Regions from separate parts of the Streptomyces sp. NPDC048389 genome, predicted to be linked through region 3. Evidence: riboswitches for the same ligand, from Rfam matches in the RefSeq annotation. Region 3 holds a riboswitch; each other region holds the start of a gene.

Region 1 (10,165 bases), on a different contig from region 3:
CCGGAGCGTGGCCGCCGCCCGACCAGGGGCCCCTCCCGGCGGGTCCCGCCCACGATGGGCACGACGCACGGTATACATCAGAGACGCAGCCCATGCCCATCGTGCCCGGGTTTCCCGACGCAGGTAGAGACGCCGAGAACCGTCGCGGTGCAGACCGCGAGGACCGTGACCGGGGGGCCGCTCGGCTGGGCGGCCCCCTGTTCCGTGACGAAACGCCGCAGGAGCCCATGCCCACCCCGCCGCCGTCGGGCGAGCCCACCCCGCAGCCGCCTCCGCGGCCCGAGCCCCCGCAGAAGAAGCGGGCCGGCCGGGACCTTCGTGCGGCGATAGGAGTCGGCGTCGGCCTCGGCGCGGTGATCGTCGTCTCGCTCTTCTTCGTGAAGGCCGTCTTCGTCGGTGTGATCGCCGTCGCCGTCGTCGTCGGACTGTGGGAGCTGACCTCCCGGCTCGAGGAGCGCAAGCAGATCAAGGCGCCCCTCGTCCCGCTCGCCGTGGGTGGCGCGGCGATGGTCGTCGCCGGTTACGCCCGCGGCGCGGAGGGCGCCTGGGTCGCGATGGCTCTCACCGCCCTGGCGGTCCTCGTCTGGCGGATGACGGAACCGCCCGAGGGGTACCTGAGGGACGTCACGGCCGGTATCTTCGCAGCGTTCTACGTTCCCTTCCTGGCCACCTTCGTCGCCCTGATGCTGGCGGCGGACGACGGTCCGGAGCGGGTGATCACCTTCCTGCTGCTGACCGTGGTCAGCGACACCGGTGCGTACGCGGTGGGCTGGCGCTTCGGCAGGACCAAGCTGGCGCCGCGCATCAGCCCGGGCAAGACCCGTGAAGGGCTGCTCGGCGCGGTGTCGTTCGCGATGGCCGCCGGCGCGTTGTGCGTGGAGTTCCTCTTCGACGGCGGCACCTGGTGGCAGGGCCTGCTCCTCGGCCTCGCGGTCGCGGTCAGCGCCACGCTCGGCGACCTGGGCGAGTCGATGATCAAGCGGGACCTCGGCATCAAGGACATGGGCACGCTGCTCCCCGGGCACGGCGGCATCATGGACCGCCTGGACTCCCTCCTGCCGACGGCCCCGGTGGTGTGGCTGCTGCTGGTGCTCTTCGTCGGTTCCGGCTGAGCCACGGATTCGTCCGCGAGGGCTCGTCGTCCACAGGACGGCGGGCCCTTCGTCCTTCCCGTGGCCCTGGCGGCGCCCCTGCCGGATCCGGAGAACGCCGCCTTCTGGCAGGTGCGGCCGGCACGATCCCGGACGGTCCTCACAGATGCCGACATTGGTCTGTCGGGAAGGGATTTGCCCGCTTGCGGCTATTTCGTATGACGTCGGTCGATTGTTCACGGTGCCGTTCACGGCGTTCAGGGGTTTGGTGGGTGTGTTCATGCTGCCGTTCTTCCGACCCCGCACAGCCGCGTGGTTACGGTGCACGTGCCGTCGTGGGCACGGCGTACGTGCAGGTCACACGTCAACCGGCGGGTCGCTGTCGGAAGCGACCTTGGCCACTCGTCGTTCGCTTCGGCCCGCGCCTCACCGGCCGGGCCGGTGAGGCGACGTGGGCCTGATGCCGGAACCGCATGAAGGGCGGGTTCCACGGCGCCGCGCCGATGGGGTGCTCACGGCCAACGCCCTGGTCAAGGCGGGCCCGCTGCGCTATCGGGGGCGCTGACGCCAGCGCCCCCGACCGCTGGCGGGAGGGGCGCAGCCGGGCCGTCTGCGGGCGTCGAAGGCGGACCAACGGTGACCAACGACCACCGCCGGAATCACCTGCCGCAGGTCACCGGTCGGCGTCTGCGACACTGGTACGGACATGCCTAAGCCCGGAGAACTCACTTTCGTCGCGCCCCGCGGAGCCAAGAAGCCGCCGCGGCACCTTGCCGACCTCTCGCCCGCCGAGCGGAAGGAGGCCGTCGCCGCGATCGGCGAGAAGCCGTTCCGCGCCAAGCAGCTGTCCCAGCACTACTTCGCCCGGTACGCTCACGACCCGGCGCAGTGGACCGACATCCCCGCCGCGGCCCGCGAGAAGCTCGCCGGGGAGCTGCTGCCCGACCTGATGTCCGTCGTCCGGCACATCTCCTGCGACGACGACACCACCCGCAAGACGCTCTGGCGACTGCACGACGGCACCCTCGTCGAGTCCGTGCTCATGCGCTACCCGGACCGGGTCACCATGTGCATCTCCTCGCAGGCCGGGTGCGGGATGAACTGCCCGTTCTGCGCCACCGGTCAGGCCGGTCTCGACCGGAACCTGTCGACCGCCGAGATCGTGCACCAGATCGTGGACGGTATGCGGGCGCTTCGCGACGGAGAGGTTCCCGGAGGACCGGCCCGGCTGTCCAACATCGTCTTCATGGGCATGGGTGAGCCGCTCGCGAACTACAAGCGGGTCGTCGGAGCCGTCCGCCGCCTCACGGACCCCGAGCCGGACGGTCTCGGGCTCTCGCAGCGCGGTATCACGGTCTCGACCGTCGGCCTGGTTCCCGCGATGCTGCGGTTCGCCGACGAGGGGTTCAAGTGCCGCCTCGCGGTGTCGCTGCACGCCCCGGACGACGAACTGCGCGACACCCTGGTCCCGGTCAACACCCGCTGGAAGGTCCGCGAGGTCCTCGACGCCGCCTGGGAGTACGCGGAGAAGTCCGGCCGCCGGATCTCCATCGAGTACGCGCTGATCCGCGACATCAACGACCAGGCGTGGCGCGGCGACCTCCTCGGCCGGCTGCTCAAGGGCAAGCGGGTCCATGTGAACCTGATCCCGCTCAACCCGACACCCGGCTCGAAGTGGACGGCGTCGCGCCCCGAGGACGAGAAGGCGTTCGTCGAGGCCATCGCCGCGCACGGCGTGCCGGTGACCGTCCGGGACACCCGCGGTCAGGAGATCGACGGGGCCTGCGGGCAGCTGGCGGCGCAGGAGCGGTGACCGAAGGGCCGTCGGCCATGGCTGATACTGTGCCCTGTGCGTTCGCACAAATGAACAACAACACATTCCGACAGGGGAGCGCACCACAGCGCTGAGAGTGCGGCGAGCCTTCATGGCCAGGGCCGCAGACCCTCGGACCTGATCCGGGTCATACCGGCGTAGGGAGTCAGCATCATCATGAACAGCCAGCTTCGGCGTGCCGTCGGCACGGCACTCGTCGGCGCCCTCGGTGTCTCGGTCCTCGCCGCGTGCGGCGGGGAGTCCGGGGACCCGGGGTCCGGCGGCGGAAGCAAGTCGAAGACCGTCACGCTCGTCAGCCACGATTCCTTCGCGGCGTCCGAGGCGGTGTTGAAGGAGTTCACCCGGCAGACCGGCTACACGGTCAAGGTGCTCAAGAGCGGCGACGCCGGCACCGCGCTCAACAAGGAGATCCTCACCAAGGGCTCCCCGCAGGGCGACGTCTTCTTCGGTGTCGACAACACCCTCCTCTCCCGCGCTCTCGACAACGACCTCTTCACGCCTCACGAGGCCAAGGGCCTCGACCGGGTGGAACCGGAGGTGCAGCTCGACGCGGGCAGGCACCGGGTGACGCCCGTCGACACCGGCGACATCTGCGTCAACTACGACAAGAAGTTCTTCGCCGACAAGAAGCTCGCGCCGCCGCAGACCTTCGCGGACCTGGCGAAGCCCGAGTACAAGAACATGCTCGTCGTCGAGAACGCCGCCACGTCCTCTCCCGGCCTCGGCTTCCTCCTCGGCAGCATCGGCGAGTACGGCGAGTCCGGCTGGCAGGGCTACTGGAAGAAGCTCAAGGACAACGGCGTCAAGGTCGTCGACGGCTGGGAGCAGGCATACAACGAGGAGTTCTCCGGGTCCGCCGGCGGAAAGAAGGCGGGGGCCGACCGCCCGCTCGTCGTCTCGTACGCCTCCAGTCCGCCCGTCGAGGTCCTCTACTCCGACCCGCAGCCGGCCGAGGCGCCGACCGGTGTGGCCACCGGCACCTGCTTCCGCCAGATCGAGTTCGCGGGCCTGCTCAAGGGCGCGAAGAACGAGGCAGGTGGGAAGGCACTGCTGGACTTCTTGATCGGCAAGGAGTTCCAGGAGGACATGCCGCTGAACATGTTCGTCAACCCGGTGGTCGGGGACGCGAAGCTGCCTGAGCTGTTCACCGAGCACGGTGCCGTGATCGAGAAGCCCGAGACCGTCGCCGCCGACACCATCGCGAAGAACCGTGAGCAGTGGGTCCGGTCGTGGTCCTCGCTCGTAGTGAAGTAAAGACGCCCCTGCGCGGGAACGCGGCACGGCTCGGTCTGATGGCCGGCCCTGTCGCGTTCTTCGCCGTCTTCTTCGCCTACCCCGTCTCCGCGATCGTCGGGCGCGGTCTGCGCGCCGACGGCGCTTGGCAGTTCGGCCGGTTCGGCGAGGTGCTCGGCCGGCCGGACATCCTGTCGGTGCTCTGGTTCACCACCTGGCAGGCCCTCGCCTCCACGGCGCTGACCCTGCTGATCGCGCTTCCCGGTGCCTACGCCTTCGCCCGCCTCGACTTCCCGGGGAAGCGGCTGCTGCGCGCGATGGTCACCGTGCCGTTCGTGCTGCCGACCGTCGTCGTCGGCACGGCGTTCCTGGCGCTGCTGGGGCGGGGCGGACTCCTCGACGAACTGTGGGGCATCCGGTTGGACACCACCGTGTGGGCCATCCTCCTCGCCCACGTCTTCTTCAACTACGCCGTGGTCGTCCGCACCGTCGGCGGCCTCTGGTCCCAGCTCGACCCCCGCCAGGAGGAGGCCGCCCGGGTCCTGGGCGCCGGCCGCTTCGCCGCCTGGCGGCGGGTGACGTTCCCCGCCCTGGTGCCGTCACTGGCCGCCGCCGCCCTGATGGTCTTCCTCTTCACCTTCACCTCATTCGGTGTCGTGCAGATCCTCGGCGGCCCCTCCTTCTCCACCCTGGAGGTGGAGATCTACCGGCAGACCGCCGACTTCCTGGATCTGACGACGGCGGCCGTGCTGACGATGGTGCAGTTCACGGCGGTCGGTGCGGTCCTCGCCGTGCACGCCTGGACCGTGCGGCGGCGTGAGAGCGCGCTGCGGCTCGCCGACCCCGCGCGCACCGCTCGGCGGCCGCGCGGCGCCGCCCAGTGGACGCTGCTCGGCGGCGTCCTCGCCACCATGGGCGTCCTGCTGCTGGCGCCGCTCGCGGTGCTGGTCGAGCGCTCCTTCGACACCCCGGCCGGATACGGGCTCGGCTACTACCGGGAGCTGGCGACCGTGGACCCGGCCGGCGGCGCCTTCCTCGTGCCCCCGATCGACGCCGTGTGGAACTCGCTCCGGTACGCCCTCGCCGCCACGACCATCGCGGTCGCGGTCGGCGGGCTCGCCGCGGCGGCGCTCACCCGCAGGGCCGGCCGGCTGGTCCGCGGCTTCGACGCCCTGCTGATGCTGCCGCTCGGGGTCTCCGCGGTGACCGTGGGCTTCGGCTTCCTCATCACCCTCGACGAACCACCGCTCGACCTGCGCGCCTCCTGGATCCTGGTGCCGCTCGCCCAGGCACTCGTGGGCGTGCCTTTCGTCGTCCGCACCATGCTGCCCGTGCTGCGCGCGGTGGACGAACGGCTGCGGGAGGCCGCGGCCGTCCTCGGCGCGTCACCGCTGCGGGCCTGGCGCGAGGTCGACCTGCCGCTGGTGCGCAGGGCGCTGCTGGTGGCCGCCGGGTTCGCGTTCGCCGTCTCCCTCGGTGAGTTCGGTGCGACCGTCTTCATCGCCAGGCCCGACAACCCGACCCTGCCCGTCGCCGTCGCCCGCCTGCTCGGCCGGCCCGGCGAGCTCAACTACGGGCAGGCGATGGCGCTGAGCACGATCCTGATGGTGGTGTGCGCGGCGGCTCTGCTCTTGCTCGAACGCGTCCGCACCGGGTCGACGTCCGAGGAGCTGTGATGACGCTGCTGGAACTTCACGGTGTGAGCGTGCGGTTCGGGACGCGAACCGCGCTCGATGCGGTGGACCTCCAGGTCGCCGAGCACGAGATCGTGTGCCTGCTCGGACCGAGCGGCAGCGGCAAGTCGACGCTGCTGCGGGCCGTCGCCGGGCTCCAGGACGTCGACGCGGGCCGGGTCCTGCTCGGCGGCGCCGACCAGGCGGGTGTGCCGGTGCACCGGCGCGGGGTGGGCCTCATGTTCCAGGACCACCAGCTCTTCCCGCAGCGGGACGTCGGCGGCAACGTGGCGTTCGGGCTGCGGATGCACGGCGCGGACCGCGGGGAACAGGCCCGCCGGACGGACGAGTTGCTGAGGCTCGTCGGACTGCCCGGCGCGCACAAGCGGTCCGTCGCGGCGCTCTCCGGCGGCGAGCAGCAGCGGGTGGCCCTCGCCAGGGCGCTGGCGCCCGAGCCGAGGATCCTGATGCTCGACGAGCCGCTCGGACAGCTGGACCGCGGCCTGCGGGAACGGCTCGTCGTCGAACTGCGCGGCCTGTTCGGACGGCTGGGCACGACGGTGCTCGCCGTCACCCACGACCAGGGCGAGGCGTTCGCGCTCGCCGACCGTGTCGTCGTCATGCGGGACGGAAGGATCGCGCAGGCGGGGGCGCCGTTGGAGGTCTGGCAGCGGCCCGCGTCGGAGTTCGTCGCCCGCTTCCTCGGCTTCGACAACGTGGTGGCCGCGACGGTCGCCGGCACGGCCGCGGACACGGTGTGGGGCAAGGTCCCCGTGCCGGACGGCTCGCCGCAGGGCGCGCGGACGGTGCTCGTACGGCCCGACGGCGTGCGGCTCACCGACCCCTCGCAGGGTCTGCGGTGCACCGTCGGACCGCGCACGTTCCGCGGCAGCCACGTCGCCGTACGGCTGCGGCCGGACGACGGCCCCGAGATCGAGGCGGAGTGCTCCCCGGCCGGGACGCCGGACGAGGGCGGCACGGTGGGCGTGGTGTTCGCCGCCGACGACGTCGTGGTCCTCGGGTCGGACCCGCCCTAGAAGGTCTTCCGTCCGGAGCGGGCCGGATCAGCGAGCGGGTCCGGTGCCGTGCACCGCACGGCGGCGCGGCGGGGGAAGGGCTCCCCGCGGAGCGCCGGCGGCTGACGTCGGCGCAGGGAGGTGGCGCGCCGGGGCACGCGAGCCCGGGACGTTCCGAACGGGAGGCCCTGAGTGGTCCTTGGGCAAGTGCGTTCCGGTTGTTGCCACTGCCGTGGCTCGTCGCATCGTCGCGTCGCCCGCGCTCCGCCGCAGCGGCGATGTCCGCGTGACATCGATCGGAGGTTGTTTACCATGCGGGTCGACCCGTATGGTAAACAATTATGAGTTCCTCTCCGTCCTCCAGAGGACGTCCCAGGGATCCCCGTTCGCACCAGGCGATCGTCAGCGCGGCCTCGGAGCTGCTGACAGAGGTCGGCTACGCCGCGACATCGATCGGCGCGGTGGCTGCCCGTGCCGGTGTCGGCAAGGACACGGTCTACCGGCGGTGGCGGGGCAAGCCGGAGTTGGTTTTCGAGGCCGTGTTCACGACCACCGACCATGCTCCGGTCCCGGACACCGGAACGCTGGCCGGGGACCTGAACGAACTGCTGCGGGGTCTGGTCGACGAGTTCCGAGCACCGGCCGCCGCGGCGGCGCTCCCGGGGCTGCTCGCCGACTTCGCCGCCGATCCGGTGCTGAAGGCGCGCATCCGCAGCGACTTCCTGGCCCCCTCGAAGGAACGGCTGCTGATCGTCTTCGAGCGCGCCGTGACGCGCGGAGAGATCGCGGCCGACACGCCCGTGGATCTGGTCCTGGACACGCTGGCCGGAGCCGTGTTCTTCCACGTCGGCCTGGTCGGAGAAGACTCCGACCCTCAGCTGGCCGGCCGGCTGGCTGCTGTCATCGCCAAAGGAATCGAGATCCGATGAACGGCTGGCTTCTCGCAGCGGGCGTCACCGCGTTCGGGGTGGCTGCGGTGCACATCGTCGGCGGACACCGGGATGTCGTCCGCCCGCTGCTGTCCTGCGGACTCGCGGACGAACCCAAACGCGTCCTCCATGCTGTGTGGCACATGGTGAGCGTGGATCTGGTGCTCTCCGCGGCCGCCTTGGTCCATCTCGCGCTGACCGACGATGCGTCAGCGACCGGCCCGGTCGCGTGGTTCGTGGCTGCGCACTTCGTCGCGTACGCAGTCGCCTTCCTGGTCGTCACGCTGTCGGTCGGCTGGCCGAAGCCACTGCTCCGGCTGCCGCAGTGGATTCTGCTCCTGCCGGTCGCGGTCCTGGCAGCGGCGGGAGCCGTGTAGCGGCAGCCGTGGAGGGATACGGCAAGGGTGGCCGCAGCACTGATCCGGGCCGCCGGCAGCTTCACGCGCCCACGGTCCCGAGTGCGTCCGCCCCACCGCCGAAGAGGTCGGCACCGCAGTCGACCAAGCCCTGAACCTCAACGCACACGCGTCGAAGGATCAGCAGCCGACGTCACCGAAGCCGCTCAGGTGTCTGTCCGGGCGTGGCCGCGAGCAGTCGGCGCAGGGCGTCCGGAGCCTCCTCGACCGAGTCGACGAGAGCGATCCGGGACTCCATCGACCGGCCGCGCGCCAGTGACCGCAGCAGCGGCCAGGCGGGCAGATGGTCCGTCCAGTGGGTCCGGTTCACCAGCACCATGGGGGTCGGCTCGCCGCGGGACTCGTAGTAGTTCGGGGTCGCGTTGTCGAAGATCTCCTGGAGGGTGCCTGCCGCGCCCGGCAGGAAGATCACACCCTGGGTGCACCGGGCCAGCAGACCGTCTTCGCGGGTGGCGTTGGCGAAGTACTTGGCGATGTGGCCCGCGAAGGCGTTCGGCGGTTCGTGACCGTAGAACCAGGTCGGGATGCCGACCGAGTCGCCGCCCTGCGGCCAGCGGTGACGCACCTCGAAAGCGGCCTGCGCCCAGTCGGTGACCGACGGCACGAACGACGGGGCCTTGGCGAGCAGCAGAAGCGCGTCCTGCAGCATCGCGTCGGGATGGGGCGCCGCGTACGCGCCGAGGTTGGCGGCCTCCATCGCGCCGGGCCCGCCGCCGGTGGCGACCGTGAACCCGGCACGGGACAGCTCACGGCCGAGCCGGGCGGCACCGGCGTACGCGTCGGTGCCGCGGCCCATCGCGTGCCCGCCCATGACGCCCACGACCCCCTTGCCGACGAGGAGTTCGTCGAGTGCGTCGGAGATCGCGTCGTCGTGGACGGCACGGAGCATCGAGGCGAAGATGTCGCCGTCTGCCTTGGTCCGCTGGAACCAGGCGTAGGCGAGGGCGTCGGGGGTCGCCTCGTAGCCGCCGTCCGTGAGGCCGGCGAAGAGGCCGTCGGGGGAGTACAGGCGACCGCGGTACGGGTCGAAGGGCAGATCGGGGACGGGCGGGAAGACCAGTGCGCCGTCCGCGCGCACCTTGGCGGCGGCGTCGGGCTCCATCCGGCAGCCGAGGAACACCGCGGCGGTCGTCCCGACGCGGAGCAGGTCGGCGGTGCGGGCGGTCAGGTCGAGGGACTGCAGCCGGTACCCGACGAGCGAACCGCGGGCGGCGACCCGGTCGAACTCGTCGAGGGACTCGATCTCGCGGTCGTGCGGGGTGGCCGTCATGCGCCCACGATAGGCGGCGGCGGGTGCTCGCCCCACGCCGCCCCTTCCCGAACGGGCTCCGCCCGCCCCTGGTTCACGGGGGCTCCGCCCCGTACCGCCGCGCCTCGTCGAAGCGGTGCCGCGAGTCGGCCGTGGCCGCGGCCGGAAGCGGTTCAGCAGGCCGGCGGGGCGTGGGCGCCTCGGTCCGGAAGCGGTTCGGTGGGCCGGCGGGGCGTGGGCGCCTCGGTCCGGAAGTGGTTCGGTGGGCGGCCGCGTCGGAACCGGTGGGCCGGTGGGCGCCCGCGTCCGAAACGGTTCAGCGGGTCAGCGGCGCCGCCGCGAGCGCGCCCACCGTGAGGGTCAGGGGGACGAAGACCGTCACGAGGATGCCCGCCCGCAGCGCCGCCGCCTGGCGCAGAATCGTCGCCGGGGCGCCCAGGGTCTGCAGCGTCGTCGTCGCCTCCGAGCGGGCCTCTCGGGCCTCGAGCGCGGACGTCAGGAGCGTCGCCGCCGTGCAGGCGACGACCAGCGTCGCGCCCAGGGCCGACATCGGCCCCCAGGGCCGCGGGGCGGAGCCGTACGCGGCCGTGGCCGCGACCGCACCGGAGGCCACCGCGCACATCACGCCGAGCGGCCGGCCGATGCGCCGGGACTCGTGCATGAGGATGCGGCCGGCCAGCAGGCGGGTCGCGCCGGGCCGGGTGGACTGGAGGAGGCGGCCGCA
Region 2 (10,165 bases), on a different contig from region 3:
TACCGCACCAGATCGAGACCGGGAGCGTGGCGGCCCGGCTTGGTGGGAGTGGGCCAGCAGGGGCCGGTGCAGTAGTAGTCCACGCCCGGCTCGACCGCGGCGGCGGCCGCCTCGGACTCCGCGTGCGTCGAGCGGCCGATCAGCACGCCGTCGCCGAGGATCGCCCGCGCGGCGGGCACCGGCAGGTCGCCCTGGCCCAGGTGCAGCACGTCCGCGCCGATGGCGTGCGCCACATCGGCGCGGTCGTTCACCGCGAGAAGCCTGCCGTGCCTGCGGCAGGCGTCGGCGAAGACCTGGAGGTGCTCCAGCTCCTCACCGGCCTCCATGCCCTTGTCCCGCAGCTGCACGATGTCCACGCCGGACGCCAGCACGGCGTCGAGGAACTCGGGAAGGTCACCCTGCCTCTTACGGGCGTCCGTGCACAGATAGAGCCGGGCGTCGGACAGCAGCGAGCGAGCCGTGGCCATGAGGCGATCCCCCCGTCGGGCGGCCGGATGTACGGGCCGGGTCCGGCCCGGTCCGTACATCCCGCCGCGTTGGTGTTTCCGATACGTCAGACGGCGAGCGCCTGTGCCCGGCGCTTCACCTCCGTACCGCGATTCTCGCTGAGCGCCTGCGCGGGCGTGCCCGGCAGGGTCGGGTCGGAGGTGAAGAGCCACTCCAGCATCTCTTCGTCGGTGAAGCCGTCGTCCCTCAGGAGGGTCAGAGTCCCCGAGAGGCCCTTGACCACCTTGTTGCCGTCGATGAAGGCGGCAGGCACCTGGAGCGCCCGGTTCTCGCCGCGGCGCACCGCGATCAGCTGGCCTTCCTTGACCAACTGCCGCACGCGCGTCACCTCGACATCGAGCATTTCCGCGATGTCCGGCAGGTGGAGCCAGGCGGGGACGAGAGCATCGATCTTTGCGTCAATCTCGGTCACGGGACAAGCCTGCCATCCAGGACCGACAGCCGGAAGCCGGGACCTGCCGTACCGCTCGTCCAGAGGGACCCCGCCGTGGCCCTCCAAGGGCCCCGCCGACGCCTTCGGCGGGATCCGGCCGCCCCCTTCAGAGGGGCCTGGCCGCGGCTTTCAGGGGGACCGAAGGGTCGGCTGCCCGCCCCGGATCCAGCGCCGCCCCGGACACGATCAGCTTGCGTCCCTGCGCCAGGTCACGCGGTCGGCCGACGGCCAGCAGTGCCACCAGGGCGCCGCCACGCAGCCAGAGCACCGACCAGGCGTCTTCGGTGGGGTCGCCGCGCCGGAGCAGGGTGTCGGCGGTGCCGTGGTGGCCGGCGTACTGGACGAAACGGCCGAACTGCTCGGACCAGAAGTACGGCACCGGGTCGTACGGCTCGATACCCGCGGCGCCGGTGGTGCCCTCATCGCCGGTGATGCCTGCGGCGACCGTGCGCGGCCCTTGGAGCGCGTTGTCCCAGTGGTGGACGAGCAGACGCTCCCCGTAGCGGCCGGACGGATACGAGGCGCAGTCCCCCACGGCGTACACATCGGGAGCGGAGGCGCGCAGCCACCGGTCGGCGACGACCGCCCCGTCGGGACCCAGCTCGATGCCGGAGCCGGCGAGCAGGCCGGTGGCGGGCCGGGCGCCGATGCCGACGACGACGGCACCGGCCGGAATCCTGCGGCCCCCGGCCAGCACGACGGTGCCCGGCTCGACCGCGTCGACCCGGGCACCGGTGAGCAGCTCGGCCCCGTACTGCGCGTACCAGGCGGCCATCGGGGCGGCGACCTCGGCGGGCATGGTGCCGGCGAGCGGACGGTCGGCGGCCTCCACGACGGTCACCGCGCAGCCGGCCTGACGGGCGGCCGTCGCGAACTCCGCGCCGATCCAGCCGGCACCGACCACGACGATGTCGTGCTTCTCGGCGAGCAGCGGCCGCAGCCGTGCGGCGTCGTCCAGCGTGCGCAGCAGATGGACGCCGGGGACGCCGGACGCGCCCGGCAGGGTGATTGGCTCCGCGCCGGTGGCCAGCACCAGTACGTCGTACGGGACGGGGCCGGTCGCGGTGTCCACCTCGTGGGCGCCCGTACGCACCCCGGTCACCTCGACGCCGAGGCGCAGTTCGACGTCGAGGGCCTCGAAGTCGATGTCGAACGCCGAGCCCTCCGCCGTGCCCAGCAGGACGGCCTTGGACAGCGGTGGCCGGTCGTACGGCTGATGCGGCTCAGCGCCGAGCACGGCGACCGGACCGGTGAAGCCGAGTTCTCGGAGGGCGACCGCCGTCTGGACACCGGCCATGCCGGCGCCGACGATCACCACCCGACGCCGCTCCGCTGTCTGCTGCTGCCGTTCGTCCACCCGCACACCTTACGTACCTGACGACCGGTCAGGAAGGCAGTTCCTCCACCACGCTCGTCCCGCTGCCCTCCCGGGACTCCCACTCCCACGTCTCCTCCAGCCGCACCCTCCCGTCCGGCAGCTCCACGACCGAGGAGACGCAGTGACCGGAGGAGGTTTCGCCGTCGGTCTTCAGCTGCACATAACGGAAGTCCAGCCGGTCGCCTTCCCGAGTCCCCACAAGGTGCCCGCGAACCACGTCACCGCCCGCGTACTCGGCCCAGATCCTGCCCCGCTCCTCGTGGTACCTGAACCGCGTGCGGGTGCCCACCTGGCCCGGGGCCTGGTCCGCGACCGGGGAGAGAACGAGTCCGTCGAGGGTCTTCGCCACTGCTGCGGCTCCCTTACTGGGCGTCGGGGCGGGGGGTTAGGGTGGCCACCGTAAGGCACTCGCGGGAGCCCGGACGCACCGGGCTGAGAGGGAGGCTGACCGGCCTCCGACCGTACGAACCTGATCCGGGTCATGCCGGCGAAGGGAGGGGCTGGACGCCCATGTCGTCTCGTACACCACCTACCCCCGACGTCCTTGTCGTCGGGGGCGGAATCATCGGCCTGGTCACGGCCTGGCGCGCCGCGCAGCAGGGCCTGCGGGTCACCGTCGCCGACCCGGAGCCGGGCGGCGGGGCCGCGCAGGTCGCCGCCGGCATGCTGGCCGCCGTCACCGAACTCCACTACGGCGAGCAGACACTGCTCGGACTCAATCTCGAATCGGCCCGCCGCTACCCGGCCTTCGTCGCCGAGCTGGAGGAGGCGAGCGGGCAGCAGGTCGGCCACCGCTCCTGCGGCACGCTCGCCGTCGCCCTCGACGCCGACGACCGGGCGCATCTGCGCGAACTGCACGCGCTGCAGCGTCGCTCGGGGCTGGACTCCCAATGGCTCTCCGGTCGCGAGTGCCGCCGCCTGGAGCCGATGCTCGCGCCCGGCGTACGCGGCGGTCTGCGGGTGGACGGCGACCACCAGGTCGACCCGCGGCGACTGGCGGCGGCGCTGGTCGTGGCCTGCGAGCGGGCCGGTGTGGGCCTCCGCCGCACCTGGGCGGAGCGGCTGCTCGTCGAGGGCGACCGGGCGGTGGGGGCGGCCCTCGCCGACGGCACGGAAGTGCGCGCCGGTCAGGTCGTGTTGGCGGGCGGCAGCCTGAGCGGCCGGCTGAAGGGCGTACCGGCGGACGTGCCGGTGCCCGTACGGCCGGTGAAGGGCCAGGTCCTGCGGCTGACCGTGCCGCGGGCCTACGCGCCGTTCCTCTCCCGCACCGTGCGCGCCGTGGTGCGCGGCAGCCATGTCTACCTCGTGCCGCGCGAGGACGGCGAGCTCGTCGTCGGCGCGACCAGTGAGGAACTCGGCTGGGACACCACGGTCACCGCGGGCGGGGTGTACGAGTTGCTGCGCGACGCGCACGAACTGGTACCGGGCATCACCGAGCTGCCCCTCGTGGAGACCCGCGCCGGGCTGCGGCCGGGCTCCCCCGACAACGCGCCGCTCCTGGGCTGCACGGAGCTGCCGGGGCTGCTGCTGGCGACCGGGCACTACCGCAACGGGGTGCTGCTGACGCCCGTCACCGGCGACGTGCTGGCCCAGGCGCTGGTGAGCGGCGAACTTCCCGAGGTGGCCCGGCCCTTCTCGCCGCGGCGCTTCACGGCGGGGCACCCGTCGGCGCGGGGGCCGGCCCTTCAGGGGCCCGCACTTCCGGAGACCGGCCTCCAGAAGCCCGGTGTCGAGAAGCCCGGTGTCGAGAAGCCCGATGTTCGGAACCCCGGCCTCCAGGACGCCGGTCTTCGGAACTCCGGCCTCCAGGACCCGGGCCTCCAGGACACCGCGCTCGAGGAGCAGTCCGCATGAACATCTCCGTCAACGGCGAGGCACGCGATCTTGCCGCAGGGACCACGCTGGACACCGTCGTCGCGGAACTCACCGCGGCACCCTCGGGTGTGGCCGCGGCCGTCAACGAGACCGTCGTCCCGCGCAGCCAGTGGCCCGGCACCCCCCTCGGCGACGGTGACCGCGTCGAGATTCTCACCGCAGTGCAGGGAGGCTGATCCGCATGGCAGACGACCGCTTCATCCTCGGCGGGACGACCTTCGACTCCAGGCTGATCATGGGTACCGGCGGGGCACCCAGCCTCGACGTACTCGAACGCTCCCTGGTCGCGAGCGGCACGGAACTCACCACCGTGGCGATGCGCCGCCTTGACCCGACCGTCCAAGGGTCCGTCCTGTCCGTACTGAACCGGCTTGGCATCCGGGTCCTGCCCAACACCGCAGGCTGCTTCACCGCCGGTGAGGCGGTCCTCACCGCGCGTCTGGCGCGGGAGGCGCTGGGCACCGACTGGATCAAGCTCGAGGTCGTCGCGGACGAGCGGACCCTGCTGCCGGACGCGGTGGAGCTGCTGGACGCGGCGGAGACACTGGTCGACGACGGATTCACGGTCCTTCCGTACACGAACGACGACCCGGTGCTCGCGAAGAAGCTGGAGGACGTGGGCTGTGCCGCGATCATGCCGCTCGGTTCGCCCATCGGCTCCGGGCTGGGGATCCGCAACCCCCACAACTTCCAGCTGATCACCGAGCAGGCGGGCGTGCCGGTGGTGCTCGACGCAGGCGCCGGCACGGCGTCGGACGCGGCGCTCGCGATGGAGCTGGGGTGCGCGGCGGTGATGCTGGCGTCGGCGGTGACGCGGGCGCAGGAGCCGGTCCTGATGGCGGAGGCCATGCGGCACGCGGTGGAGGCGGGGCGGCTGGCGTACCGGGCGGGCCGGATCCCCCGCCGCCACTTCGCCGAGGCGTCGTCCCCGGTCGAGGGCCGCGCGACGCTGGACCCGGAGCGGCCGGCGTTCTGACGGGCGGACGGCGGTGGGCGCTGGCGGCGCGGCCGCTGCGCCGGGCTTGTCCCCCCACCCGCCGTTCCCGCTGCACCGCAGCGCTACCCCCGCCACACGGCAGGCGGGCCCCGCGCCCCGGTACCGCGCTTCGCGCGGTGGCCTCACGCCCTCCCCCACCGTCCGGTGGCCGTGGGAGTACCCCCGATCGGTCTGGTCGTCGCTGCGCGGAAATCCAGCCCCGCCGGACACACCCGGCCCCGCCGGGCGCGTTCCAGCCCGGCGACTGAGGCGGGGGTACGGGACGGAGCCCCGACGAGGCCGGCGCATCCAGCCCCGCCGGCGATTGAGGCGCGAGATGAGGTACGGGGGCGGAGCCCGGGTCGGGTCCGGGCGGAGCCCGGGTCGGGGGGAAGAGGGGCCCCGCGCGTCACAGGTCGGCTGCAGTCCCGGCCCTCTTCCGCACGGCCGTCGGACCTGTCCGACCCGGCTCGTAGAATCGGCGCGTGGATACGACCCTCCAGGACCCCCTCGTCGGGCAGGTGCTCGACGGCCGCTACCGAGTCGATGAGCGCATCGCCGTCGGCGGCATGGCCACGGTCTACCGGGCCGTCGACACCCGTCTCGACCGGGAGCTCGCCCTCAAGGTGATGCACCCGGATCTCGCCACGGACGCCACGTTCGTGGAGCGTTTCATCCGCGAGGCCAAGTCCGTGGCGCGGCTCGCCCACCCCAATGTCGTGGGCGTCTTCGACCAGGGCGCCCAGGGGGCGTATGTCTATCTGGCCATGGAGTACGTCGAGGGCTGCACGCTGCGGGACGTGCTGCGCGAGCGCGGCGCGCTCCGGCCCCGGGCGGCGCTCGACATCCTGGAGTCCGTGCTGGCGGCGCTCGGCGCCGCGCACCGGGCCGGTTTCGTCCACCGGGACATGAAGCCGGAGAACGTGCTGATAGGGGACGACGGCCGGGTGAAGGTCGCCGACTTCGGTCTCGTACGGGCGGTCGGTTCCGTGACCAACACCTCCGGCACGGTTCTCGGCACCGTTTCCTACCTCGCGCCGGAGCAGATCGAGTACGGCACCGCCGATACCCGCGCCGATGTGTACGCGTGCGGGGTGGTTCTCTACGAGATGCTCACCGGCGCCAAGCCGCACGCGGGCGACACTCCGGCCCAGGTGCTCTTCCAGCATCTGAACGCCGACGTGCCGGCGCCGTCCGCGCTCTTCCCCGGGCTCGCCGTCGAGCTGGACGAGCTGGTGGCGAGCGCGACCGCCCGCCATCCCGACGTGCGCCCGCACGACGCGGTGGAACTGCTCGCCCGGACGCGTGAGGCCCGCGCGGCACTCGATGCCGGCCAGCTGGACGCGGCACCCCTGCGGACCCGGCCGGAGGACGGCGCGGACGCCGCGCCGGCCGGCGCGCCCTTCGACGAGGACCGCACGGATGTGATCCCGCGGGCACTGCCCAGCGAGGAGCCGGGCATGCACCACACGGCCCGGCTGATCCTGCCGCACCCCGAGGCGCCGGAGCGGGAACCCGTCCGCTCGCCGGGCCGCGGCGTCGCGCTGTCCCGCCGCGGCCTGATCACCCTGCTGGTCGCGGTGCTCGCCGTGCTGGGTGTCGGCGCAGGCGTCTGGTACATCAACTCGGGCCAGTTCACCCGCGTACCGGCGCTGATCGGCAAGAGCGAGACGGAGGCCCGTCAGGTCCTCGACAAGGCCGGACTCGAGGTGAAGTCGGTCCGCCACGATTTCAGCGAGACCGTCGCCCGCGGCACCGTCATCAGGAGCGACCCCGGTACGAACGAACGGATACGGGGCAACGGCTCCGTGACGATCACCATCTCCCGCGGTCCGAAGATCGTGAAGGTCCCGCAGGTGGAGAACAAACCGCTGGCGCGGGCGGAGCGCGAACTCCGCGCGGCGGGGCTCGCGCCGGGCGTGGTGACCAGGGAGTTCGACGAGAACGTCACGCAGGGCTCGGTGATCCGCACCGACCCGGCCGCGGGCAGCAGTCGCAGCCCCGACACGGCGGTCTCGATCGTGGTCAGCAGGGGCGCGCCGATCGACGTCCCCGATGTCACGGGCGATGCCGTCGCCGAGGCGACCTCCGAGCTCGAGGCAGCCGGGCTGAAGGTCGAGGTCGCCGACGAGCGGATCCACTCGGCCGAGGAGGCCGGGTCGGTCGCCCGGCAGTCGGCGGCCGAGGGCACCCGGCTGGCCCGCGGTGACACGGTCACGCTCACCGTCTCCAAGGGCCCCCGGATGGTCGAGGTCCCCGACGTGGTCGGTGACCCGGTGGACGAGGCCACTGCCGCACTGGAGGAGGCGGGCTTCGTGGTGAAGACCGAGAAGAACTTCCCGTTCCTCGGCGACGAGGTCGAGAGCCAGTCCGTCGAGGGCGGCGGCCAGGCGCCCGAGGGCAGCACCATCACCATCAAGATCAAGGGACTCTGACTCTGATGCGCAACCCTGTCGGCGGCCACGTCCCCGTGGCCGGCGGCCTCGCCACGACCGGACTCGCCTACGCACGGGAGCTGGGTGCGGAGGCCGTGCAGGTCTTCGTGGCCAATCCGCGAGGCTGGGCCATGCCCAAGGGCAACCCGGCGCAGGACGAGAAGTTCCGGACCGAGTGCGCCGCGGAGTCCCTCTCGGCCTGGGTGCATGCCCCGTATCTGATCAACTTCGGCTCTCACACCGAGGCCACGGCCGAGCAGTCCGTCCTCTCGCTGCGGCACTCGCTGCGCCGGGCGAGGGAGATCGGCGCGCTGGGCGTGGTGGTGCACACCGGTTCCGCGACGGGCGGCCGCCCCCGTGAGGTGGCGCTGGCGCAGGTGCGGGAGCGGCTGCTGCCGCTGCTGGACGAGCTGACGCATGACGACGACCCGTTCCTGCTCCTGGAGTCGACCGCCGGGCAGGGCTCCTCACTCTGCTCCCGGACCTGGGACTTCGGCCCCTATTTCGAGGCACTGGACGCCCATCCCAAGCTGGGCGTCTGTCTGGACACCTGCCACATCTTCGCGGCCGGGCACGATCTGGCGGCTGCCGACGGGATGGAGCAGACCCTGGACCTGCTGGTGGGGACCGTGGGTGAGGGCCGGCTCAAGCTGATCCACGCGAACGACTCGAAGGACGTGGCCGGAGCGCACAAGGACCGTCACGAGAACATCGGCGCGGGGCACATCGGCGAGGAGCCGTTCCGTGCGCTCATGTCGCATCCCGCCACCGAAGGCGTGCCGCTGGTCATCGAGACCCCCGGCGGCAAGGAGGGGCACGCGGCGGACGTTGCGCGGCTGAAGAGCCTTCGCTGAGCCCCAGCCCCCGGGCGCCGTGGACGCCCAGCCGGCCGGCTCTTCCGGGGGCGGGCCGGCGATGGCGTTCCTCATCGCGTCCCGGTCCCCACGCACCGCTGAGCCGGACCACGACCGCCGGGAAGCGCGGGGCGCGGGGCGACGGAGAGCACCGGCCGGGAAGCGCCGGCCGAGGCTCAGAGCTCCGGGCCGTCCCCCGGTTCCTCCTGGTAGGAGTAGCGCTGCTCCCGCCAGGGGTCGCCGATGTTGTGGTAGCCCCGCTCCTCCCAGAAACCGCGGCGGTCGGACGTCATGTACTCAACACCGCGGACCCATTTGGGGCCCTTCCAGGCGTACAGATGCGGCACCACCAGACGCAGCGGAAAGCCGTGCTCGGCGGTGAGCAGCTCACCGTCCTTGTGGGTGGCGAAGATCGTGCGGTCGGCGGTGAAGTCCGAGAGGCGCAGATTGGCGCTGAACCCGTACTCCGCCCAGACCATGACATGGCTGACGGCGGGTGCGGGCGGCGCCAGCGCCACGATCGTGCGGGCCTGCACACCGCCCCATTCGGCCCCGAGCATGCTGAACTTCGTCACGCAGTGCAGATCGCCCTCTACGGTCGAGAAGGGCAGCGCCGAGAACTCCTCGTGGTTCCAGCAGTGCTTCTCGCCGTCGGCCGTGGCGCCGAAGACCCTGAACTCCCAGCGGTCCGGCTTGAACTTGGGCACGGGCCCGTAGTGGGTGACGGGCCAGCCTCGCTGCAGTCGCTGCCCCGGCGGAAGCTCGGACTCCTCTTGTGCGCGGTAATCCCGGCTCTCCGGCTGACCCATGCCTTCAATGGTGACAGACCGGGAGGGGTGGTCATGACCAGGTCTGGCCCGATTCGGGCAACTCCTACTAAGCGTGCACTTACTGGACGACCTGTGGCTGTGGTGCGAGGATGCGCGAACCTGCCCAGACACACGCGCGGAAGGAGCCTCTGCAATGCAGGGCGACCCCGAGGTCATCGAGTTCCTCAATGAGCAGCTGACTGCCGAATTGACCGCGATCAACCAGTACTTCCTGCACGCGAAGATGCAGGAGAACTTCGGCTGGACGAAGCTCGCCAAGTACACCCGTGCCGAGTCCTTCGACGAGATGAAGCACGCGGAGGTGCTCACCGACCGGATTCTCTTCCTGGACGGCCTGCCGAACTACCAGCGGCTGTTCCATGTACGCGTCGGGCAGACGGTCACCGAGATGTTCCAGGCCGACCGGCAGGTCGAGGTCGAGGCGATCGACCGCCTCAAGCGCGGCATCGAGGTCATGCGGACGAAGGGGGACATCACCTCGGCGAACATCTTCGAGTCGATCCTCGCCGACGAGGAGCATCACATCGACTACCTCGACACCCAGCTGGAACTGGTCGAGAAGCTCGGTGAGGCGCTCTACATCGCCCAGCTGATCGAGCAGCCGGAGAGCTGACCGCGAGCTGACCGCGAGCCGGCCGGACCGGCGACCGGGACCGGAGGACCGATCGGGGCCCGAGGGCCGACCGGAGACCGGAAGGCCGGAAGCCGGAAGGCCGATCGGGAGCCGGAGGCTACGCCGCTTCGTCGAGCGCCGGGCGGGTCCCGTCGGCGTCGACGGCCAGTACGGACGCGCCCTTGCCCTGGTCCAGCAGCTCACGGCGAGGGCACGCGCCGCGGCCGAGAATCCCCTGGATACGCCGAACGCAGGAACCGCAGT
Region 3 (10,165 bases):
GACCGGCTGGCCGCCCATGGGCGCACGCAACCCGTCGTGGAGCGTCAGGAATATGCAATCGGCACGGTCTGCGCTGCTATTCCGATCACTGTCGGTTCCGGTGCCGCGACGATGGCCATTTCTCTTCCCGCCCATCAGGAGGCCAGACTGCTTCCCGCGGTCGAGCAGTTGCGTACAGGAATCGGTGGGCTGTTGGGGTCACTTGCCTTCTCTATCAGTATCTGAAATATCACTCCTTGTGATCTGCTAGCCCTTCGACCACGATGACGCAAGAGGGCCTGGAGGATCGTTCCTGGCCGTTTTCTTCTGCTTTGCCGTACGGGTTCATTCAATGCTTCATCTGCTGCGGGGTATGTGATGCGCGAGTCGGTCCAGGCCGAGGTTCTGATGAGCTTTCTCGTCTCCGAGGAGCTGTCCTTCCGGATTCCGGTCGAACTGGGTTATGAGACGGGAGATCCGTATGCCGTGCGGATGACCTTTCACCTGCCCGGCGACGCGCCCGTGACCTGGGCGTTCGGGCGGGAGCTGCTGCTCGACGGAATCAACGGCCCGAGCGGGGACGGCGATGTGCACATCGCGCCCGTCGGGCCGGAGATCCTCTCCGACGTGAGTATCAGGCTCCGTGTCGGCCGTGACACGGCTCTCTTCCGGGCGGGAGCGGCACCGCTCGTCGCCTTCCTCGACCGTACGGACAAGCTGCTGCCCATGGGGCAGGAGCTCACGCTGGGTGACTTCGACGTGAGCCTGGAGGAGGCGCTCGGGCGGATCCTCGCCGAGGAGAACGCCGGCTGACGTGCTTCCGGCTGCCGCGGCGTCACCGCTTGCGCCGTCACCGCTTGCGCCGTCGCCCCCGGCCCGCGCGGCCCGGCGAAGCGCCCGGCGCCGCCGGTCCGGAACGGTCGGCCGAGACCACCAGGGTGGCGAGTGCCGTCGTCACCGGCACCGAGGCGACCAGCCCGATCGAGCCGACCAGGGTCCGTACGATCTCCTCGGCCACCAACTCGCTGGTGGCGACGGTGCCCACACTGGACTGAGCGATGGAGAAGAGCAGCAACAGGGGCAACGCGGCGCCGGCATAGGCGAGTACGAGCGTGTTGACGACGGACGCGATGTGGTCGCGGCCGATCCGGATGGCGGAGCGGTAGAGAGCGCGCCGGCCCATGTCCGGGTCGGCCTGGTGCAGTTCCCACACCGCCGAGGTCTGCGTCACTGTCACGTCGTCGAGCACGCCGAGCGAGCCGATGATGACGCCGGCGAGCAGCAGACCACTCATGTCGATCTCCGGATACAGCCCGTGGATCAGACCGGTGTTGTCGTCGGTGTTGCCGCTCAGGCTGGCCCAGCCGATGAACAGCGAGCCCAGCAGCCCGATCAGCAGCAGTGAGATCAGGGTCCCGAGCACCGCGACGGAGGTCCGCGCGGTCACCCCGTGACACAGATACAGCGCGATCAGCATGATCGCGCTCGCCCCGATCACCGCCACGACCAGCGGGTTCGAGCCCTGCAGGATAGCGGGCAGGATGAACAGCGTCAGGATGGCGAACGAGACCACGAGCGAGATCAGGGCCATCACACCCCGCATCCGGCCCACCAGGACCACGACGACGGCGAAGATCGCCGCCAGCAACGCCATCGGGAAGCCCCGGTCGATGTCCGTCACCGAGTACTGGAGGTCGCGGGGCGCGTCGGGCGCATAGGCGACGACGACGCCCTGGCCCTCCTCCAACTGCCGCGGCGCGTCCGGCTGGACGATTTCGACGAAGGTCCGGCCCTTGTCCGGGCCGGTGGTCACCTCGACGGTCGCCCTGGCGCACCGGCCCTGCTGCGAGTTCACCGCCTCGCGCCCCTGCGGCGTGGAGGTGTCACCGGTCGGCGGGACCTGGGCGGCGTTGACGTCCTCGCAGTCCACTCTCTCGACCGACACCACCCTGCCCTGCTCCGTCTGCCGGTCGAAGCCGACTCCGGTGCGCTCGTGGCCCGGCGCCCCGCCGGGCCACAGGACGGCGAGCCCGACGAGGACGGCCGTCGCGAAGGGGATGAGCACGGCCGCGATGACCCTGCGAAGGTGCTGGGAGACCGGCGCGGCGGGCCCATGACTGTGCACATGACTGTGGGCCTGGCCGTGCGGCTCGGGGGGCTGCTGCGATGAAGTCACGGACCGATCATCGCAAGAGCGGGAGGGGCCCTCTGTTCAGCGCGCCAGACATGACGCTAGCGTGGTGGCACCTTTGCACACGCGGGAGCTCGGAGCACCGGGCTGAGAGGGCGCTGACCTTCGTACATCCGTACGGGACAGCTGCGCCGACCGCCGAACCTGTTACCGGGTAATGCCGGCGTAGGGAGTAGGTCTCATGACCGTATCGGACGCAAGCACGCCTGCCTCGAACCAGAACGACGAGGCCGGGAAGTCCATCGGCTGGCACAAGGGATACGTCGAGGGCTCCCGCCCCGACCTCCGTGTGCCGGTACGGAAGGTGCACCTCACCAACGGCAGGGACGTGACGCTGTACGACACGTCCGGTCCGTACACCGACCCGAACGTCGAGACGGACGTACGCCGCGGTCTGCCGCCGCTCCGGGAGAACTGGATCATCGGTCGCGGCGACACCGAGGAGTACGCGGGGCGGCCCGTCCGCCCGGAGGACGACGGGATCAAGCACACGTCCCCGCGCGGCGGACTCCGCAACCTGGACGCGGTCTTTCCCGGCCGTCCGCGCCAGCCCCGCCGCGGGCGGGACGGCCGGGCCGTGACCCAGCTCGCCTATGCGCGCCGGGGCGAGATCACGCCGGAGATGGAGTACGTCGCCATCCGTGAGAACGTCTCCCCCGAGGTCGTGCGCGAAGAGATCGCGGCCGGCCGGGCCGTTCTGCCGGCGAACGTGAACCACCCCGAGATCGAGCCGATGATCATCGGTAAGCGTTTCCTGGTGAAGGTCAACGCCAACATCGGCAACTCCGCCGTCACCTCCTCCATCGAGGAGGAGGTCGAGAAGATGACCTGGGCGACCCGCTGGGGCGCCGACACGGTCATGGACCTGTCCACGGGGCGCAACATCCACACCACCCGCGAGTGGGTGCTCCGCAACTCCCCCGTGCCGATCGGCACCGTGCCGCTGTACCAGGCGCTGGAGAAGGTCGACGGCAAGGCCGAGGAGCTGACCTGGGACGTCTACAAGGACACGGTCATCGAGCAGGCCGAGCAGGGCGTGGACTACATGACCGTCCACGCGGGCGTGCTGCTGCGCTATGTGCCGCTGACGGCCCGCCGCAAGACCGGCATCGTCTCGCGCGGCGGCTCGATCATGGCGGCGTGGTGCCTGGCGCACCACAAGGAGTCGTTCCTGTACGAGAACTTCGAGGAGCTCTGCGAGATCCTCGCGGCCTACGACGTGACGTACTCCCTCGGCGACGGTCTGCGGCCCGGTTCGATCGCGGACGCCAACGACGAGGCGCAGTTCGCGGAGCTCAGGACGCTCGGTGAGCTCAACACGGTCGCCAAGCGCATGGGCGTGCAGACCATGATCGAGGGCCCGGGACACGTCCCGATGCACAAGATCAAGGAGAACATCGACCTCCAGCAGGAGATCTGCGAGGAGGCGCCGTTCTACACGCTGGGCCCGCTGACCACCGATGTGGCGCCGGCGTACGACCACATCACCTCGGGCATCGGAGCGGCGATGATCGCCTGGTGGGGCACGGCCATGCTCTGCTACGTGACGCCCAAGGAGCACCTGGGCCTGCCGAACCGCGACGACGTGAAGACCGGCGTCATCACGTACAAGATCGCCGCCCACGCGGCGGACCTCGCCAAGGGGCACCCGGGCGCGCAGGAGTGGGACGACGCGCTGTCCGACGCCCGTTTCGAATTCCGGTGGGAGGACCAGTTCAACCTGGCTCTGGACCCGGACACGGCGCGGGAGTTCCACGACGAGACGCTGCCTGCGGAGCCGGCGAAGACCGCGCACTTCTGCTCGATGTGCGGGCCGAAGTTCTGTTCGATGAAGATCAGCAGAAGCATCACGGAGCAGTTCGCCCCGGACCTGCTGCCCTCGGCCTCGGCCTCGGCCGAGGAGGTCGAGGCGGGGATGCTGGAGAAGTCCAGGGAGTTCGCGGCGGGCGGCAACCGGGTGTATTTGCCGCTTGCGGACTGACGGTGACGTCTCTCGGCGGTGCCCCGTGGTTCGATCGGCCATGGGGCACCGTCTTTCGTCAAGGGCGTTGTGCGTACCCCGATGGGCGGTTTCGCGGTGGTAGCCGGTCCCTCGGCTTCTCTTCGCAAGAGTGGATGTAATGACTGGCCCTCACCTGTGTAGCGTAAACGTTTCACTCGAATGTCAGGCATCAGGGCTAGTGGAACGCTCGTTATTAGGAATATGACGAGAGCACAGCTTTCCCCCGAGGCCGGGGCCCGGGGTACGGCCGGCACGGGGGCGGTCCCAACGGGCGCGTGGGCGTTGGGTCCCCGCTCTGCGGAGGGCGTGGCGGAGGGTAACGCGACGCTCCACCAAGAAGAGGATGGAATCGACCCGACGCACACTTCTTCCCTGCTGAACGACTTTCTGGCGTTGATCGGCCGTATCCAGGCCGATTACCACCGACTGTCGAACACAGTGGACGTGTCGCCGACTGTACGAGGCGATGGACGGACGGGGCTAAGCCTTCATGTATGACGAGTACGGCTCATTCGGTTCAGCGGTTTCCCACCCGGAAATGGGGGGCTATGGCAGGTGGGAGGACCCGTATGCCGCTTCCCCGGAGAACTTGCTGAGTACGCGTGAGCCGATGGCTCCTCTCGGCCTGGTCCTTGACGGGACGTGGGACCCGACAGCGGAACTGCAGCAATTGCTGCAGCCTTCTGCCGGACAGGAGATGCCCACGGCTTTCTCCGGCTATGGCAGCGGCCTTGAGCCGGGAGACGGCAGCGCACTCGCAGACCGGAACAGCGGCACCGCCGAACTTCCCCATGTCCGCCCCGTCCCGGGGCATCGCCGACGGGTACCGTCGCAGAAGCCGAGGTTCACTCTGCTGCAGACAGCCAGCGTCTCCATTGCCGTGGTGGCCGCCGTCATCGTTTCCGGGGTGAGCATCTTCGGAGGCATGGTCGCCCTGGACCCATTGCGGCAGATTGCCGCGTCACGAACGTCCCAGGGCCTGATGAGCTGGTGGCCGGTTCTGCTCTACGGGCCCTGGCTGGTTGCGTCTCTGTCCATCCTGCGCGCATCGCTCCACCATCGCCGAACGGCGCAATCCTGGGTGGTCGTACTCTTCTTCTCGGCCATCGCGACCTGGCTGTGCGTGGTTGAGTCAGCCGGGTCGCTCCCCGACGCCGCTGCTGCCGCGCTCCCTGCCCTTGCAGCGCTTGCCTGCTTTCAGCAGCTCGTCCGGCTCGTCACACTGACCCGGCCGCCCCGCCGTCCCTCCGCGCGCCATCGTGTCCGCGTTCCATCCACACCATTCCTGCCCTCCACGCCCGGCTAGACGAGCCGCTGAGCAACCCACGCACGCCCGGCAGTGCCACCGCACGGCAGCCAGCGGGCTGATCTTCTGTCGTCCCAGCGTCCCCCGAACACTCTCCGGGGGACGCTGTCGTACTGGGCAGGAGGGCAAGGCTCGGCTCAGCCGTTCCCAGGTCGCATCACGCGGATCACCCGCCCGTGCCCACATGGAGGCATCAGGCATGATGCAGCCACCTGGTCGCGGTCACCGGCCGGTGATCAGTCCGGCTGGTGCTCGGGGCTGCCGAAGTCCGGGCTCGTGAAGTCCGGGCTGGTGAAGGTCGTGCGCCGACCCGAAGCCGCCCCATCCGCAGGACTGGAGAACTCCGGTCCGCTGTACCCGACCTTCGGCAGGTGGTTCACCGGTCGCGGTGGCCCCGTGGACGCCGGGTCGGCGCTGGGGTCGGCCAGTGCTGCTCGCAGGAAGGGCAGAATCCCGCGCTCCAGCAATGCGTGGCGCCAGGCATCCTTCGCCCGTGACACCTCGTCCGGAAGCCCTCCGGCGGGCGCTTCTTCGGCCACTTGGGCGGCGCCGTTGTGCAGAGCCGTCAGCAGCAGCCCCACCGCGGCGACCAGGATGGCGGCCGCCGTGAGCGCACCGAAGAACCACCCGGCCGTCAGCAGGGCTTCGGCGAAAGAAGGGGTCGGGTTGAGCATTTTGAGGATGTAGCCGACGAGTAGGAAGATCGCGGCGGCCGTTCCGGCGAGGACAGGGGCGAGTACGGCGATGACGGCGGCGAAGCCGGCGCCGCCGCCCTCCGAGCTGTCGCCGACCGGGGAAGCGCGTACGGAGGTGGCGGTCGTGAGGGTGCGCATTTCCCGGCGCACTTTCACATAGTGCTCGTACTCGGCGGCGGCCGAGGCGGTTATGAGTGCCGTCGCGTTCAGTGCCATGGTGCGCAACTGCTCAGCGTTGAGACGTAGTCCCACGGTGGCGAGGTCAGGCCGTTCATGGGCATTGCGCAGTGTCTCGTCGAGCACCCGCTGGTACTCGACGCGGTCCTCGTTCAGCAGGTGCGGAGCGCTGTTCATGTGCATCCCCCGATGCTCCGCCCGCCGACGGCCCGTGGATGCCGGGCAGTTGAGCGGAAGCGGAGGAGAGTCTGCTACGGATACGCCGATGGTAGAGCGGTTACACCACAGGGTGACAGGGGGTTTCCGTAAATCACCTGCCGCAAGTGAACTCAGTTCGGCAGCGGGAGGTGCTGGACAAGGAGCTTTCCGGCCATGGTCACGCCGCCGTCCATGGCGATCGCCAGTCCGTCCGCGTACACGTGCGGACCCTCGACCACCGGGCGCTCGTCGTCCTCGCCGTCCTCGGTGCCCACCTCGCCCAGCAGATACGGAATGGGGCTGTGGCCGTGCACGACGCGCCGGCCGCCGTAGGCACCGAGCAGCTCGCGCACCGCCTGCGGGCCGCCGTCGTCGCGGAAGGCGAAGCGCTTGGTGAATTTGCGGAACAGGTCCCAGCACTCGTCCGCGTCGTTCCGCGTGAGGATCGAGTGCACGGTGTCGTTGACGTCCGCGATGGTGGAGCCGTAGTCGAGATAGGCGGTCGTGTCGGAGTGCAGCAGCAGGTGGCCGTCCTCCTCGACGATCGCGTCGAGCCGGGCCATCCACTGCAGATGGACCTCCTGCAGCCGGTCCATGTCCGCTTTCTGGCCGCCATTGAGGAGCCAGGCCGCCTGGAAGGTGGCGGTGCCGGCACCGGAGTTGACGGGCGTGTCACCGAAGCGTTTGGCGCCCAGCAGCAGCAGTTCGTGGTTGCCCATCAGGGCCTTGCAGTAGCCGCCGGCGGCGGCGGCCTCGGCCGAGAGGCGCATGACGAGATCGATCACCCCGATGCCGTCGGGGCCCCGGTCGGTGAAGTCCCCGAGGAACCACAGCCGGCTGTTGCCCGCGGCCCAGTGCCCTTCGGCGTCGACGAGGCCCTGTGCGGCCAGGGCCGCCACGAGCTCGTCGAGGTAGCCGTGGACGTCGCCGACGACGTAGAGCGGGCCGAGTCCTTCGGACGGGGCCGCCCCGGCCGGGTCGACCTGGACCTGGACGGTGTCACCGGGGCCGCCCCGGCCGATGACGGGAAGATCCCGCTCGGTGGGGGTGTAGCCGTCGGGCGGCTCCCCTTCGGGGAAGGCGTTTCCGGGATGGTCCGAGCGGACCGGGTCCGCCGCGTGCGACTGCACGGGAACCTGCGCGTACGGCGGTACGCGGAAATCGCGCAACGTCGCCGTCCGCACCACGGGTCCTTGACCGGCCCCCTGAGTCATGACCCCTCCACCACCGTCGCGCCGCCGTTCACCTCTCGGCCCAGCCTGGTCGGGGTGGTCCGCGGTGTCGTTCGCCCATCATAGGAATGAGCCAGGCGGTGTGTGACGCACCAGGGGTGGTGAATCCTCGGGCACGTGTGGTTCGCCGGTCGTTTCGTCCCGATTGGGAGGTTCCGGACCCCCGTGCGGCACGGTCCGGTCGGGGCCGCCGGGCGCGCCGCGGTTCATCCGGCTCCGGCCGGGGAGCCCCGGCGCTTCGGGCCTCAAGGCTGCGACGGGGACCGTGGCGCGCTCACAGTCGTCCGCGGGGGGCGTCGCTGCGACGACGTCCTGACGATCAGTTCGGTGGGTATCACCTGCTCGATCGGCAGGTCCTTGTCGATTCCCTCGATCGCGTCGATCAGTAACTGGACGACTGCCGTGCCGATTCTGCGCGGCTTGAGCGAGAGCGTGGTGATGGGCGGCTCGGTCGTGGCGTAGACGGTCGACTCGCTGCAGCACACGAGCAGCAGATCCTCGGGTACCCGCAGTCCGTAGCGGCGGGCCGCGGCGAGCAGATCGGTGCCATTGGGGTCGAACAGTCCGTACACCGCGTCCGGCCGGTCGGGCCGGGCCAGCAGCCGGTCGGCGGCGACGGCGCCGGCGCAGGGGTCGTGCGCCGGGTAGGACTCGTAGACGGGTTCCTGGCCGACCCGTTCGCACCAGTGGAGGTAGGCCGTGGTCGAGAGCCGGGTGTAGGTGTCGGTGGTGGTGCCGGTGAGCAGGCCGATCCGGCGGGCGCCGGCGGCGGCGAGGTGGTCGAGCAGGTCGAGTACGGCGGCTTCGTGGTCGTTGTCCACCCAGGCGGTGACCGGGAGCGTGCCGGCGGGGCGGCCGTCGGAGACGACGGGCAGGCCCTGGCGAACGAGTTCGGTGACGACCGGGTCGTGGTCGGAGGGGTCGATGACGACGGTGCCGTCGAGTGCGACGTTCGACCAGACGTCGTGTCTGGAGGTGGCGGGCAGGATGACCAGCGCGTAGCCGCGGGCGAGAGCGGCCGAGGTCGCGGCTCTGGCCATCTCCGCGAAGTACGCGAACTCCGTGAAGGTGAAAGGTTCATCCCCGTATGTGGTCACGGTCAGGCCGATGAGGCCCGACTTACCGGTACGGAGGGTGCGGGCGGCGGCTGACGGGCGGTAGCCCAGCCGGTCTGCGACCTCGCGGACGTGTCGGCGGGTGGCGTCCGGGAGCCGGCCCTTGCCGTTGAGGGCGTCGGAGACGGTTGTGATGGAGACCCCGGCCGCGGCGGCCACGTCTCTGATGCCTGCCCGACCCTGTCTGCCGCCCCGGCGCGTTGTGTCCGTCCGGCTCACCTGGTGCTTCCCTGCTGCTGTCATGGCGTGCCGATAGTAGGGCTCACGCAGGGGGTCGGGCCGGTCGCATATGCGCGCATTGACAGGCACGTTTCTGCAAGATCATAAATGCGCTACTTCCTTGCAAGTAAAGGGAGTTGAGTGACTGAGGTGTGGAGTGCCCGGTGCTGGGCCGCAGATGCCTGGCGAAGGGGCCATGTCTCGAAGAGGTCTCAACTCATCATTACGGGGGATGCGCGCCACGGCGCGAGCCACCGGCGCGCGCCACGGCGGCCAGCGCTCCCCCCTCGTATTGCGCCCTTCGTCCCGCTTCCCGCCGGAGCTCGGCGGGAGCCGTCCGCGCCCGGCCATTCGCAGCAGAGGCGAATCCTCATAAGGTGAGCAGTATTGGTTGAGCGGTACCGATGTGCACGGACGGTCGAGGAGGACCTGCGGTGAGCGAGACGAGCCCCAAGCTGCGCGCCGAGCTGGACGGCATCCCCACGTACAAGCCGGGCAAGCCGGCGGCGGCCGGCGGCCCGGTCGCCTACAAGCTGTCCTCCAACGAGAACCCCTATCCGCCGCTGCCCGGTGTGATGGAGAGCGCCATGGCCGCGGCGCAGAGCTTCAACCGCTACCCCGACATGGCCTGTACCGGACTCATGAACGAGCTCGCGGACCGGTTCGGGGTGCCGGTGACCCATCTGGCCACCGGCACCGGTTCCGTGGGCGTGGCGCAGTCGCTGCTGCAGTCCACCTCCGGCCCCGGCGACGAGGTGATCTACGCCTGGCGCTCTTTCGAGGCGTACCCGATCATCACGCAGATCAGTGGTGCGACATCGGTGCAGGTCCCGCTGACCGAGGGGGAGGTGCACGACCTCGACGCCATGGCGGACGCCATCACCGACCGGACGCGGCTGATCTTCGTCTGCAACCCCAACAACCCGACCGGCACCGTGGTGCGCCGCGGCGAGCTGGAGAGGTTCCTGGACCGGGTGCCCTCCGATGTGCTGGTGGTGCTGGACGAGGCGTACCGGGAGTTCATCCGCGACGCCGACGTCCCCGACGGTCT

What was found. A riboswitch is a leader RNA that binds a small molecule or an ion and turns the genes downstream of it on or off. The one in region 3 is predicted to bind thiamine pyrophosphate.
Region 1: linked by a shared signal. The riboswitch ahead of AB0903_RS16405 (thiamine ABC transporter substrate-binding protein) and the one ahead of thiC (phosphomethylpyrimidine synthase ThiC) in region 3 are both predicted to bind thiamine pyrophosphate.
Region 2: linked by a shared signal. The riboswitch ahead of thiO (glycine oxidase ThiO) and the one ahead of thiC (phosphomethylpyrimidine synthase ThiC) in region 3 are both predicted to bind thiamine pyrophosphate.

Annotation. Positions count from the first base shown of each region.
Region 1 is NZ_JBEZKP010000020.1:20,553-30,717, reverse strand. Features, by position in the region: gene AB0903_RS16415 (phosphatidate cytidylyltransferase) at 1-1,112, shown strand, start outside; gene rlmN (23S rRNA (adenine(2503)-C(2))-methyltransferase RlmN) at 1,798-2,904, shown strand; TPP riboswitch at 2,967-3,086, shown strand; gene AB0903_RS16405 (thiamine ABC transporter substrate-binding protein) at 3,082-4,179, shown strand; gene AB0903_RS16400 (iron ABC transporter permease) at 4,218-5,834, shown strand; gene AB0903_RS16395 (ABC transporter ATP-binding protein) at 5,834-6,868, shown strand; gene AB0903_RS16390 (TetR/AcrR family transcriptional regulator) at 7,189-7,776, shown strand; gene AB0903_RS16385 (hypothetical protein) at 7,773-8,153, shown strand; gene AB0903_RS16380 (LOG family protein) at 8,326-9,462, opposite strand; gene AB0903_RS16375 (hypothetical protein) at 9,758-10,165, opposite strand, start outside.
Region 2 is NZ_JBEZKP010000023.1:19,048-29,212, forward strand. Features, by position in the region: gene thiE (thiamine phosphate synthase) at 1-467, opposite strand, end outside; gene AB0903_RS17830 (Rv2175c family DNA-binding protein) at 554-919, opposite strand; gene AB0903_RS17835 (FAD-dependent oxidoreductase) at 1,047-2,237, opposite strand; gene AB0903_RS17840 (hypothetical protein) at 2,326-2,667, opposite strand; TPP riboswitch at 2,719-2,831, shown strand; gene thiO (glycine oxidase ThiO) at 2,829-4,172, shown strand; gene thiS (sulfur carrier protein ThiS) at 4,169-4,369, shown strand; gene AB0903_RS17855 (thiazole synthase) at 4,375-5,169, shown strand; gene pknB (Stk1 family PASTA domain-containing Ser/Thr kinase) at 5,655-7,604, shown strand; gene AB0903_RS17865 (deoxyribonuclease IV) at 7,610-8,458, shown strand; gene AB0903_RS17870 (sulfite oxidase-like oxidoreductase) at 8,635-9,267, opposite strand; gene bfr (bacterioferritin) at 9,422-9,901, shown strand; gene AB0903_RS17880 ((2Fe-2S)-binding protein) at 10,020-10,165, opposite strand, start outside.
Region 3 is NZ_JBEZKP010000001.1:146,200-156,364, reverse strand. Features, by position in the region: gene AB0903_RS00705 (IclR family transcriptional regulator C-terminal domain-containing protein) at 1-225, shown strand, start outside; gene AB0903_RS00700 (SsgA family sporulation/cell division regulator) at 358-792, shown strand; gene AB0903_RS00695 (YibE/F family protein) at 830-2,155, opposite strand; TPP riboswitch at 2,227-2,359, shown strand; gene thiC (phosphomethylpyrimidine synthase ThiC) at 2,352-4,151, shown strand; gene AB0903_RS00685 (hypothetical protein) at 4,663-5,478, shown strand; gene AB0903_RS00680 (hypothetical protein) at 5,715-6,533, opposite strand; gene AB0903_RS00675 (metallophosphoesterase) at 6,680-7,762, opposite strand; gene AB0903_RS00670 (LacI family DNA-binding transcriptional regulator) at 8,026-9,138, opposite strand; gene hisC (histidinol-phosphate transaminase) at 9,549-10,165, shown strand, end outside.